One region of the Bacillus jepli genome, then DNA from elsewhere that is predicted to be linked to it. Evidence: riboswitches for the same ligand, from Rfam matches in the RefSeq annotation. Region 1 holds a riboswitch; each other region holds the start of a gene.
What was found. A riboswitch is a leader RNA that binds a small molecule or an ion and turns the genes downstream of it on or off. The one in region 1 is predicted to bind S-adenosylmethionine.
Positions count from the first base shown of each region.

Region 2: linked by a shared signal. The riboswitch ahead of ABC371_RS04160 (methionine ABC transporter ATP-binding protein) and the one ahead of ABC371_RS00915 (PLP-dependent aspartate aminotransferase family protein) in region 1 are both predicted to bind S-adenosylmethionine.
Region 3: linked by a shared signal. The riboswitch ahead of ABC371_RS06030 (aliphatic sulfonate ABC transporter substrate-binding protein) and the one ahead of ABC371_RS00915 (PLP-dependent aspartate aminotransferase family protein) in region 1 are both predicted to bind S-adenosylmethionine.
Region 4: linked by a shared signal. The riboswitch ahead of ABC371_RS16280 (carboxymuconolactone decarboxylase family protein) and the one ahead of ABC371_RS00915 (PLP-dependent aspartate aminotransferase family protein) in region 1 are both predicted to bind S-adenosylmethionine.

Region 1 is NZ_JBDFMO010000001.1:179,312-182,405, reverse strand. Features, by position in the region: gene ABC371_RS00920 (aldo/keto reductase) at 1-940, shown strand, start outside; SAM riboswitch class I at 1,082-1,188, shown strand; SAM riboswitch class I at 1,388-1,499, shown strand; gene ABC371_RS00915 (PLP-dependent aspartate aminotransferase family protein) at 1,606-3,094, shown strand, end outside.
Region 2 is NZ_JBDFMO010000001.1:817,176-820,269, forward strand. Features, by position in the region: gene proB (glutamate 5-kinase) at 1-171, opposite strand, end outside; gene proC (pyrroline-5-carboxylate reductase) at 241-1,095, opposite strand; SAM riboswitch class I at 1,504-1,600, shown strand; gene ABC371_RS04160 (methionine ABC transporter ATP-binding protein) at 1,753-2,784, shown strand; gene ABC371_RS04165 (methionine ABC transporter permease) at 2,774-3,094, shown strand, end outside.
Region 3 is NZ_JBDFMO010000001.1:1,179,499-1,182,592, forward strand. Features, by position in the region: gene ABC371_RS06025 (DoxX family membrane protein) at 105-611, opposite strand; SAM riboswitch class I at 961-1,070, shown strand; gene ABC371_RS06030 (aliphatic sulfonate ABC transporter substrate-binding protein) at 1,195-2,190, shown strand; gene ABC371_RS06035 (ABC transporter permease) at 2,202-3,038, shown strand; gene ABC371_RS06040 (ABC transporter ATP-binding protein) at 3,053-3,094, shown strand, end outside.
Region 4 is NZ_JBDFMO010000001.1:3,180,790-3,183,883, forward strand. Features, by position in the region: TPP riboswitch at 88-188, shown strand; gene tenA (thiaminase II) at 287-967, shown strand; SAM riboswitch class I at 1,091-1,199, shown strand; gene ABC371_RS16280 (carboxymuconolactone decarboxylase family protein) at 1,360-2,028, shown strand; gene ABC371_RS16285 (PadR family transcriptional regulator) at 2,221-2,544, shown strand; gene ABC371_RS16290 (HAAS domain-containing protein) at 2,549-3,094, shown strand, end outside.

The DNA of each region.
Region 1 (3,094 bases):
AGTTAGCTTTGGAACATGGGCAATTGGCGGTGCGTGGGGAAAGACAAATGATGCTGAGGCACTGAAATCTTTGGAATTCGCCATTGACCAAGGTGTTAACTTTTTTGACACAGCCGATGTATACGGTGACGGTCATAGTGAAGAACTGTTGGCTAAAGCAACAAAGGGCAAGGAAGATCGCATACATATTGCGACAAAATTCTGTCGTCAAGGGGATATTTTCGACCCGAAAAATTATAGCTACGAACAAGTAAGCCGTTACTGCGAAGATAGCCTTCGTAGATTGAACCGAGAGGCAATCGACCTGTACCAAATTCATTGTCCGGCGACCGAAATTTTACGCGATGGCAGTGTGTTTGAAGTTCTTGATTGCTTGCAAAGCGAAGGGAAAATTCGTCACTATGGGGTAAGTGTGGAAACTGTTGAGGAAGGGTTAGTTTGCTTGGAAAATCCGAACGTGAAGAGCCTGCAGATTATTTTTAATATGTTCCGCCAAAAGCCGTTGGAAGCCCTGATTCCAGAGGCTTACAAAAAAGATGTTGGCCTACTTGTCCGATTGCCACTTGCGAGCGGTTTACTTACTGGTAAATATACAGCAAATCATGTTTTTGAAGAAGATGATCACCGTCGCTTTAACGAAAATGGCGAGTCATTCAATGTTGGTGAAACGTTTGCTGGTCTTGGTTTTAAAAAGGGTGTGGAACTCGCAGACCAATTAAAATGGATTGCAGAAGGACGTACCTCAATGGCAAGTGCAGCCCTTCGTTGGATATTAGATCACGAAGAGATTACTTGTATTATTCCTGGATTCAAAAATGTCAAACAGGTTCAAGATAATTTAACTACATTGGAAACAAAACCTTTTTCATCTGAAGAAAAGGAAAAGATTCAGCGCTTCTACCATGAAAATGTCAAAGATTTTATCAGAGGTGCATATTAAGAGAAAGGTCATTCTAATCCTTATTTAAATCATTGAAAAAAAACAAAACTCCAGTTATCTTAATTAAATTTTTTAAAAGGTATTGACTAAGTAATCTAAAATGTTTTAACATTCATATTAAATACTTTAATAATGCGATTCTTCTTATCAAGAGAGGTGGAGGGACTGACCCTACGAAACCTCGGCAACCAGCATATGAATGCCCGGTGCCAAGTTCAGAGGAAGTATTTCTATTCCGGAGATGAGAAGGTGGACGAACGAATATGTATGATGTATGTTCTTGTTCCCCTTCTGTTTTCTTTCAGAAGGGGTTTTTAATTTGAAAAAGGCCAATTATAGGAAAACATGAATTTTTCAAAAAAATACATTGACTGTAAAAATGATGTATTCTATAATACTTTATATGGTTGAAGAATTAACGCGTTAGCGCGTCATTTTAATAGAATTTTCTTATCCAGAGAGACTGAGGGAACAGGCCCGTAGAAGTCCAGCAACCTTCAAGTGAAAGCTTGAAAAGGTGCTAATTCCTGCAGATGCAAAGGCATCTGAAAGATAAGATGAGGCCCCCTCTTCTTATGTTGAGGGGGCTTTTTATTTACATAAAGTAAGCAGGTAATCAACTAATCAAGAAAACTCACAAAAAATCAAATTTGGGGGATTAAACAATGACAAAACAATATGAAACGTATGATGATGAGACAATACTTTTACATGGAGGTCAATCTCCAGATCCGACAACAGGTTCACGTGCAGTGCCGATTTATCAAACTAGTTCATTCGTGTTTCATAATACAGATCATGCTCAAAGTCTTTTTAGTCTTGATGAGTCAGGTAATATTTATTCTCGAATTGGTAACCCGACTGTTGATGTGCTTGAGAAACGGATTGCGTTGTTGGAGGATGGTGTCGCAGCTGTAGCAACATCTTCAGGAATGGCCGCAATTGCTCTATCCATTATGAACGTCGCACAAGCAGGAGACGAAATTGTAGCAGCTTCAAATTTATATGGAGGGACTTACAATCTTTTTGCCGTTACACTTCCGAAATATGGAATCAAGACTCATTTCGTTGATCCAACTGACCCTGAAAACTTTAGAAAAGCCATTACGCCGAAAACAAAGGCCGTATTTGCTGAAACGATTGGAAATCCAAGCTTGCATGTTTTAGATATTGAAGCAGTATCAGCGATTGCACATGAAAATGGAGTACCGCTCATTATTGATAATACATTTGCTTCTCCATATGTTTGTAAGCCAATCCAATTTGGTGCTGATATAGTGGTTCACTCCGCAACAAAGTGGATAGGTGGTCACGGAACTACAATTGGTGGGTTAGTCGTTGATGGAGGTCGTTTTAATTGGAACAGTGAAAAGTTTCCTGGATTTACAGAGCCAGATCAAAGTTATAACGGAATTAAGTATGCGAATGAATTTGGAACTTTAGCATTTAGTACAAAGCTTAGAGTGCAGCTATTAAGAGACTTTGGTTCATCTTTAAGTCCGCATAGTGCATTCCTATTGATACAGGGTCTTGAAACATTACACTTAAGAATCGAAAAGCATAATGAAAATGCGCTGAAAGTTGCAAAATTCTTAAAAGACCATCCTGCGGTTGAATGGGTTTCATACCCTGGTCTAGAAGAGCATCCAGCACATGAACTTGCGAAAAAATATTTACGAACTGGCTTTGGTTCTATCGTGAACTTTGGCATTAAGGGTGGTAGAGAGACTGGTAAGAAAGTAATTAATAACATTGCGTTATGGTCACATGTGGCCAATGTTGGAGATGCCAAGTCACTTATTATTCACCCAGCATCAACAACTCATCAGCAGTTAAGTCCGGAAGAGTTAGTAAAAACAGGAGTAAGTGAAGAATTAATCCGTTTATCGGTTGGTATTGAATCTTACCGTGATTTAGTTAATGACTTGGATCAGGCTTTTTATGAAGCGACTGGTATCTCATCAAAAGGTGAACAAAAAGGCGAAACAGCAGTTAATGATGAGGGAGTCATTCGCTGGGCACTCCAGTCAACATTTATTCGTGAAGAAGTAGAAGGAAAGGAAGTTCAGCGAGCAAAAACAATTGCTGTCGTTGGACTAAGCGGTAACCCTGCTCGTCCAAGCTATAGACTTGCGCGAAAAATGCAGCGTCTAG
Region 2 (3,094 bases), 640 kb from region 1:
ATACCCCGCAGCAACTGCCCCTGATGAAACAAGGACAACCTCATGCCCTGCATCTTTTAGCTGAGCTATTTCATTCGCTATTTTTTCTAGCTTTCTCTTACTAATTTCTCCATGACGGCTTGTTAATGAGCTACTTCCTATTTTGATAACGACTCTCTTTTCTATGGACATCCGATCAATCCTTATCTTTTTTTGTTTTGATTGCCGGACGAAGCGTTTATCGCCGGTAAAATTATAATGTTAAACAGCCTGAACCTTTTTGGCAGTCTTGCCCTCAAGCTGCGAACTTATCTCATGTGAACGCTTTGCTGCATGTTTAATAGCTTGTGAAATCGCCTTGCCACCGCCATTCTTTTCTAATGCTGCTAAACCAGCGGCAGTCGTTCCGTTCGGTGAAGTTACATTTTCCCGTAATGTTGATGGCGTTTCACCCTGTTGCTGGACCATTTTGGCTGCGCCAACAATCATTTGCGCAATAATATCCCTTGATAGGTTTTCTTGTAAGCCTAACTTTTTTGCGGTTGCTTCCATATGTTCCATAAGGTAATAAATATAGGCTGGCCCACTGCCTGCTACTCCTGTAAAAACATCCATTTGCTCTTCGGGAATTTCATACACTTCACCAATGGATTTGAGTAATTCTTCTGCTAGAATCATATTTTCATTTGTCGTATAAGAACCGGCTGATATAGCCGTTGTAGACTCTCCAATCATGCTAGATGTATTCGGCATTACCCGGATCACCTGTTGCCCCACTGGTAGATATTGCTCCATATAGGTTGTAGTAATACCCGCTAACACGGATAAAACAAGTTGGTTTGGTTGAAGTGAATCTTTGATGGACTGTAATGCAGTTTCTGCATCTTTAGGTTTCATTGCGAGGACAATAATATCGATATTTTTTAGGGCTAGATCTTGGCTTGCTATCCCATTAATGTTATAAATAGCTTCTAACTGTTGTAGTCTTTCCGTATTTGTTCTGTTGGTTACAAAAATCTGTTTAGTTGGGACTTTTCCAGCTGCGACAATTCCTGAAATCATTGCTTCTGCCATGGATCCTGCCCCTATAAAAGCAATCGTTTTTTCATGTAACATCAAATGTCTCCCTTGTGGTAAATTTTAAAACATAGTACCTATCGTAACATCTTTAAAATCATAAACAAGGGATTCCCGGAAAGTCATATGCATATGATTCAATTAGTTAGTGTAAACGCTACCACGAAAAGCTAATCACATCTAACCATCTGATACGCGCTCAAACCGTCGCTTAGGATAATATTTGAAGAATGGACAAGAGTGTACGGGTTCGAATGTCCCCATTCGCGGTAATTAGAAATGGTTCTTTTGGTATATAGGATTATCTGATTTAACTAAATTGCCTCATCTAAAAATATCAAAATTATTCCAGTATATATTTTTTCATATTAAAAAATAACAAAAAGATATCAAATATATTGACAATTATATTCTACGGATGTATAGTGTGATTTATATTAAAAATACTTCTTATCAAGAGAGGTGGAGGGACTGGCCCTTTGAAGCCTCGGCAGCGGACAATTCGTACCGTGCCAATTCCAGCAAGTTACTTGAGAGATAAGAAGAGGATACTGGAATTGACTTTCTGCCCTCTTCTGTCTGAAGAGGGCTTTTTATATTTTCATAAAATAATATTTTCTGATTTTAAGAATAATAATTTGCTATTCGGAAATGTTGAGGAAACTTTTTTAAGGGACAAACGAAAGGAGATCAAAAATGATAGAGTTTCAAGATCTGATTAAGGTATATGACAGCGGCGGAAAGAAAGTGCACGCTTTAAATAACGTCAATTTAAAAATTAACAAAGGAGAAATCTACGGGGTGGTCGGATTCAGCGGTGCCGGCAAAAGTTCATTAATTCGCTGTGTGAATTTCCTTGAACGTCCTACCTCAGGAAAGGTCATTGTTGACGGTCACGACCTAACAACTCTTTCCGAAAAGCAAATTCGCGAAGTAAAGAAAAATATTGGGATGGTATTCCAACACTTTAACCTTTTAAATTCAAAAACAGTATACGCGAATGTCGCAATGCCACTTATTTTAAGCAAAACACCAAAGGAACAAATTAAAAAACGTGTTATAGAACTGCTTGATTTCGTCGGCTTAGGTGATAAGGCTGATGTTTATCCCGACCAACTTTCTGGAGGGCAAAAGCAACGAGTTGGAATTGCTAGAGCATTAGCAACACAGCCTTCGATTCTTCTTTGCGATGAAGCTACCTCTGCGCTCGATCCGCAGACAACAAGCTCCATCCTGCAATTGTTGAAAAAAATCAATCAAGAATACAACATTACGATCTTAATGATTACTCATGAAATGTCTGTGATTCGTGAAATTTGTGATCGTGTAGCTGTCATGGAAGCAGGACAAGTGATTGAAGAAGGAACTGTCTTTGATGTCTTTTCCGCACCTAAGACACAAACCGCCCAAAACTTTGTCAGCACTGTCATGCACGATCAAATTCCTGAGTCCATTTTAAGCATGATTAATAACAACCAGGGATCACTGAACATCTTCCGAATAAGCTTTGTCGGTCAATCAACAGGAAAGCCGTTTTTATCACAACTCGCAAAGAAGTTGGATATCGATATCAACGTGCTGTTCGGTAGCATCACAGAGCTTCAAGGTATCCCATTCGGTAACTTGATTGTGGAAATTCAGGGGCCTGACGCAGAGGTAAAACGCGCTTTAACGTATATGCAATCACAACAAATAAGCTTCAAGGAAGTGACATCCCATGCTAGTTAATACGGAACAAATCATCGAAGCGCTCATTGAAACGATACAAATGGTGGCCTTCTCCTTTATCTTTTCAATTATTCTCGGGTTGCCACTCGGCATTCTACTATTTGTAACCCGCAAAGGTCAGATACTTGAGAATCAGCCGGTTTTTACCGTTGTAAATGCAATCATTAATATTTTCCGTTCCATTCCATTCATTATTTTACTGGTAGCAATCATTCCGGTTACCCGGTTGATCGTTGGAACATCAATTGGAACAGCTGCTGCAATTGTTCCGCTCGTATTTTATGCCGGACCATATATTGCCAGATTAGTA
Region 3 (3,094 bases), 1.0 Mb from region 1:
TGAACTATTTTACCGTTTCCCTTCTCTAGTGTACATTTTTTCAAACTGATTAGAAAGTCACAAAAAAAGTGTTCCCCCTAGCGTAGGAGGAACACTTTCTTTCGTTACGCTACGTTTGTAGCTGTTTTTGTCGCTTTTTTGTCGTTAATTCGTTTTGTAAGGTAAGGTACTGCGAATCTGTCTACACCGTAGTAGTAAGTTGCAGCGCCTGCGAATAAGAGAATGATTGCTACTGTGTAAAGTGTTGGGTTAGTGCTTGTTGTACCAGCAAGTAAGAAGTTAAGGTTCATGAATGCACCTGCAAGTAATGCTGGGATGGTTGCAAAACCTACAATTAAACCGAGTCCTACTAAGAATTCGCCCCAAGGAATGAGTACGTTGAATAACTCAATGTTTGGTACGGCAAATCCTTCAAGGAATGCTGCATACCAGCCTTGTACTGCTGGGTGATCTCCACCTGCATTTGCAATGGCACCTTGGATAAAACCACCTGCATCAAATCCACCTGCTGTTATTTTATGAAAACCAGCTTCTATCCATTGAATTCCTAACCATACACGTAATACTGTCCAAATAACTGCCATTTTAGGTCCTTTTAAGAATGTTCTCATCTTAATCTCCCCTTATAATTAATTTGTGAAACTCTTCACAAGTGGTTGTAAAAAAATATGAGTGCGTTAGCTGCCAGCTTTAGTAGTTAGTTTGTGAAGTTTTTCACTAACTTTCTACACTCTTAATATACAGCGGATTTCAGGTAAAAGCAATAGGCTTCACAAATATGACACAAATGATTTTTAGGTCTTATTTTAGTAGCTGAAACATAGGAATAAGGGGGTTGATTAATAATTATAATAGTATTCAAAGAAAATAAAATATTTTTAAAAGTGTTTGACTTTTGATTTTTCACATACTATAATCCTTTTATAAAGCAAAACAGAGACGTACTAATTGAATAAAGAACTCTTATCCAGAGCGGTGGAGGGACATGGCCCTACGAAACCCGGCAACCTTCAAGGTAATTCTTGAAAAGGTGCTAAATCCATCAGGTATGATTACCTGAAAGATAAGAGGAGGAAAAAGCCCTCTTCTTACTGAAGGGGGCTTTTTTATCGTAATGGGGATAAAAGTTTGGAGTTACATTGGTATAATCCTCAGTTTTCCGATTGGGATATTAGTAGAAAAGGAGAGGGAGAAATGAAGAAACTAAGTGCCGTTTTGATCACTGCTTTGTTATTTATCGGAATTGTAGGTTGTTCTAGTACCTCAGGTAAAGCTAGTGAAGGGAATGAAAAACCTGAGAAGATCGTCTTGGATTATGCTTTTTACTCGCCAACAAGTCTTGTATTAAAAGAGTTTGGTTGGGCTGAAAAGGCATTCGAGGAAGAAGGAATTAAGGTTGAGTTTGTTCTTAGCCAAGGAAGCAATAAAGCACTTGAATTTTTGAATAGTGGAAGTTCAGACTTTGGTTCATCCGCAGGGGCTGCTGCTTTAATGGCTAAAGCAAATGGTGCACCGATTGAAGTTGTTTATATTTATTCAAAACCAGAGTGGACAGCATTAGTAGCAAATAAAGACTCAAAGATTCAACGTGTAAGTGACTTAAAAGGGAAAAAGGTCGCCGCAACGATTGGGACTGACCCTTATATTTTTCTATTGCGTGCCTTAAATGAGGAAGGGCTAAGTCCTTCAGATGTTGAGATTGTGAATCTGCAGCATGGAGATGGAGCAAGTGCTTTAACATCTGGTCAAGTAGATACATGGTCTGGATTAGATCCTCACATGGCAAGGGTTGAATTGGAAACAGATGCGAAGCTTTTCTATCGCAATGCTGATTTTAATACGTATGGGACCTTAAATGTCCGTTCGGAATTTGCTGAAAAATACCCTGAATATGTTGAAAAGGTTATAGAAGTTTACGAAAAGGCTCGTACATGGGTGCTAGAAAATCCGGAGGAAGCTGCGGAAATCCTAGCAAAATCCGCAAATATTGATATTGAAGTAGCAAACAAGCAACTAAATGAACGTAATGATTTTTCTAATCCGGTGCCTGGTGAAGCACAAATTGAGGCTTTAACGGAAGCCGGTAAGGTTCTCCAAGCACAGAGTATTATCAAAAAAGACGTCGAATTAGAAAAATTGGTTCAAGAATTGATTAATCCGTCATTTGCTCAAAAAGTAATAAAGCAATAAGAGGAGGCATTATGAACATAAAAGGTGGAGCGGTATCTAGACAAATAAAGGTGAAGTCGAAAACTCAGTTTGTTTTATCAGGAAATGTAAAAGTCATTCTATTTGGAAGCATCATACCTGCCATTTTGCTTGTGGTTTGGCAGTATTTAAGCCATATCGGTGTCCTTGAAGCACATCTTATGCCTGCACCTACGGTCATCCTAGCAAAAATATTTGAATTTGCTGGAGATGGGAGTCTTTGGGGGCACATTGGAATTACTTTATATCGAATCTTTTTTGGTTTTCTTATTGGGGTAGTAGCTGCTGTACTATTTGGTTCATTGGTTGGCTATTTTCGAATTGCGGAAGCATTATTAGATCCAATGCTTCAAGCGTTCCGTTCGATTCCATCACTAGCATGGGTTCCCCTTTTTATTCTTTGGATGGGGATTGCTGAACCTTCAAAAATTACACTAATTGCGGTCGGAGTATTTTTTCCAGTTTATTTAAACATCGTGTCTGGCATTCAGGGTGTTGATCGAAAGTTGATTGAAGTAGGAAAAATTTATAACTTCTCTACGTTCGATTTAATTAGAAAAGTCATCTTGCCTGCATCCCTTCCATCTTTTTTAGTAGGGATTCGAAGCGGGCTAGGACTAGGATGGATGTTTGTCGTTGCGGCTGAACTAATGGGGGCTAGTCAGGGGATTGGGTATTTGCTTGTCGTTGGCCAAAACTCCTATTCTCCAGAAACGGTCATTGCTAGTATTGTGCTTTTTGCGATTCTAGGTAAAATATCGGACTCTATTTTGAAGAAAACAGAGGAAAAAACGCTTCATTGGCAGGATAGCTATGTAAAAAAGGCGTGAAAGGATGAAAAAGAATGCTGGCAGTTCAAAATGTTTCACGAACCTTTTCGAACGGT
Region 4 (3,094 bases), 3.0 Mb from region 1:
TGCACATAACAGGTCTGGTAATCTTTCGAACATTTGCTTATTTTCAGCGGCTATGTTTAACTAATATATAGTAACTTAATAATCTAACAATTCGACTAGGGGAGCATGTATTTGCTGAGAGATAGAAATATCGACCCTTTGAACCTGATCTAGGTAACACTAGCGTAGGGAAGTGGAGTTGGTATTTGTCGTGTATACGATGATATATTACCGAACCCATTTCTAGTCACTAGTGATGGGTTTTGTTTTTTCTCCCTGATGTCAAAAGTAGAGAGGGGAAATGAAAGTGAGTCGTTTATTTACTGATCGTTTATGGAATCGAGTAGAACCAATTTGGAATTCGTATTTGGAACATCCTTTCGTCAAAGGGATAGGCGAGGGCTGGTTGGAAAAGGAAAAATTTAAACATTATATGAAACAAGATTATGTGTACTTAATTGAGTATAGCCGTCTATTTGCGATAGGAAGTGCAAAAGCTCCCGATTTAAAAACAATGTCCATTTTTGCAAATCTTTTACATGGTACGCTTGAGGTGGAGATGGATCTTCACCGTCAATATGCCGCGAAATTTGGTATCTCTCATGAAGAACTAGAGGCCACAAAGCCTGCATCAACTACGACTTCTTACACAAGTTACATGCTGAACGTCGCCCACCTTGGCGGTGTTGAAAATGTTGTTGCAGCCGTCCTTACTTGTGCTTGGAGTTATAATTTTATTGGAAAAGAGCTCGTAACATGGCCTGGATCCATCGAACATGAATTTTATGGAGAATGGGTTAAAATGTATGCATCCGATGAATTTACGAAGTTATCCGATGATTGTAAAACTCTTCTCAATGTAATGGCTAGTGGAAAATCTGAACGAGAACTAGCAATTCTTGAAGAAATTGTCGTAAAAACAAGCATGTACGAATACATGTTTTGGGATATGGCAGAGCATTTAGAGGAGTGGCCGATTAACCTATAAGTGTTAAATCTCAAAACTCGGTTAATGGCTACTTTTTCGAAATAATCTAATATTTCTGTTGACAAGCTTTTGTCAATTCATGTAAGGTAGTAAGTAATAGATTCCTAAATTAAATACGATTTTCTCTTATCAAGAGTCGGGGGAGGAAACTGGTCCGTTGATCCCGCAGCAACCGTTACGATGAATGTATCAAGGTGCTAATTCCAGCAAGCAAATGCTTGAAAGATGAGTGTGGACGTACATAATGCCTCTTCCTCATCGGAAGGGGCTTTTTAAATTTTATATGTTTACACTTAAACGTATATTAGGTGTCCACATTTTACAAAAACTAAGTAAGTTGATGTGAAAAATCGTATTTTAATTGGGGAAAATACCTAAGGGAGAGATGCAAAATGACAGTAACAAAAACAGATAGCTTGTACAAAAAGGAATACTTCGGAAGACTTCCAGAATTGAAACAGTATGCCCCAGAGACCTTTCAATCTTTCATCAAGTTTGATAGCCAAGCTTTAGCAGCGGGAAGACTTTCCGTGAAGCAAAAGGAACTGATTGCCGTGGCGGTCGCGCATATCACAGGTTGTCCATATTGCATTGATTTACATGTTGGCAATGCGAAAAAGAATGACTCAACGAAAGAGGAAGTGGCGGAAGCTATTTTTGTTGCGACTGCATTAAAGGCTGGTTCTTCTTTAGCACATGGGGTGAATGCACTCAACGCATATGATGGAAATGGTGATGAAGAACTGTATAAGGCATCCTATTTTGCTAGACTGAAAGAATTTGCGGACTTGAGTGGAGAGGCATTTAAAGCATTTATTGATTTTGACAGTAAGTCGCTCAAAGCGCAAAACTTAACAGAAAAGGACAAAGAGTTGATTGCGGTTGCTTGCGCACATACAACGGGTTGTCCGTACTGCATCGATCTTCATACGAAAAATGCTAAAAAAGCAGGCGCTGATTTGGAAGAAATTTCTGAAGCTATTTTCGTTGCCGTTGCATTAAAAGAAGGATCTGCGCTGGCGCACAGTGTGAACGCACTTAATGCGTATGATGAAAATTAAGTAGGAACATTATCATTATAGAAAAAACCTATTGACAAAAAAATGAAATAAATTTACACTTAAAACAACTATTTTGTATAACAAGATAGTTGTTTTTTATATCAGCTATCTTGTTAAACCAACTACCTAAGAATAACTTTATTTTTTTGTTCACTACCTTGTATAGCAAACTAGAGGGGGGAGTAAGATGAGATGTCAATAAGAAGCCAATTGTTAAAGGGAGTATTGGATGGATGTGTGTTGGCTGTCATCGAAAAGGAGCCTATTTATGGTTATGAACTTTCACAAAAATTGCTGAATATCGGTTTAGCAGATGTAAGTGAAGGAACGATTTATCCAATTTTATTACGGCTTCAGAAAAATGGGCTCATCAGGGGAGAAATGCGCCCCTCTGAATCAGGACCGAATCGCAAATATTATTTTCTGACTGAAAAGGGACACGAGGCATTAGAGATTATTACGGAAGAATGGAAACAAATTTCAAAACCAGTAAACGAATTACTGAAAGGGAGGTAAGGATATGTTATCAACAAAAAGTGAGGCATTTATCGACAATCTCAGAATGTACTTAATGATGTCAGGAAAAAATGAACAAGAAATTAAGGAATTAATGGAGGAATTAAAGGATCATTTCACCGAGGCAGAGAAAAGTGGGAGAAGCATAAATGATATTATTGATCAAACACCAGAACAATATATGGCTTCATTAAAACAAGAAATGAAGACAGATTATAATAGTCTATTAAAATTCCTTCCAGTCTTTTTTATTGGATTTATAGCCTATTTCCTCATAGGACCTGCCATAAGAGGAGAGTTTGAACTAAACATAATACAAGTCATTGGGATGCCCATTTTAGCTGTGTTAATGCTTGCTGTTTACGTCTACTTTTTACAGAATGCAGGTCGGAAGCAATACTCAAAGAAGAAATTTTTTCTTGGGGGCGTAATTGCCAGTATGATTGTCACAACATTAGCGATTCTCTTAATCGTTGTGAGTGATATATTTGTTAAGCCGTTTTTTGTAGGTGGCACAACTGCAGATATAGTTGTGATCGTGATTTGCTTT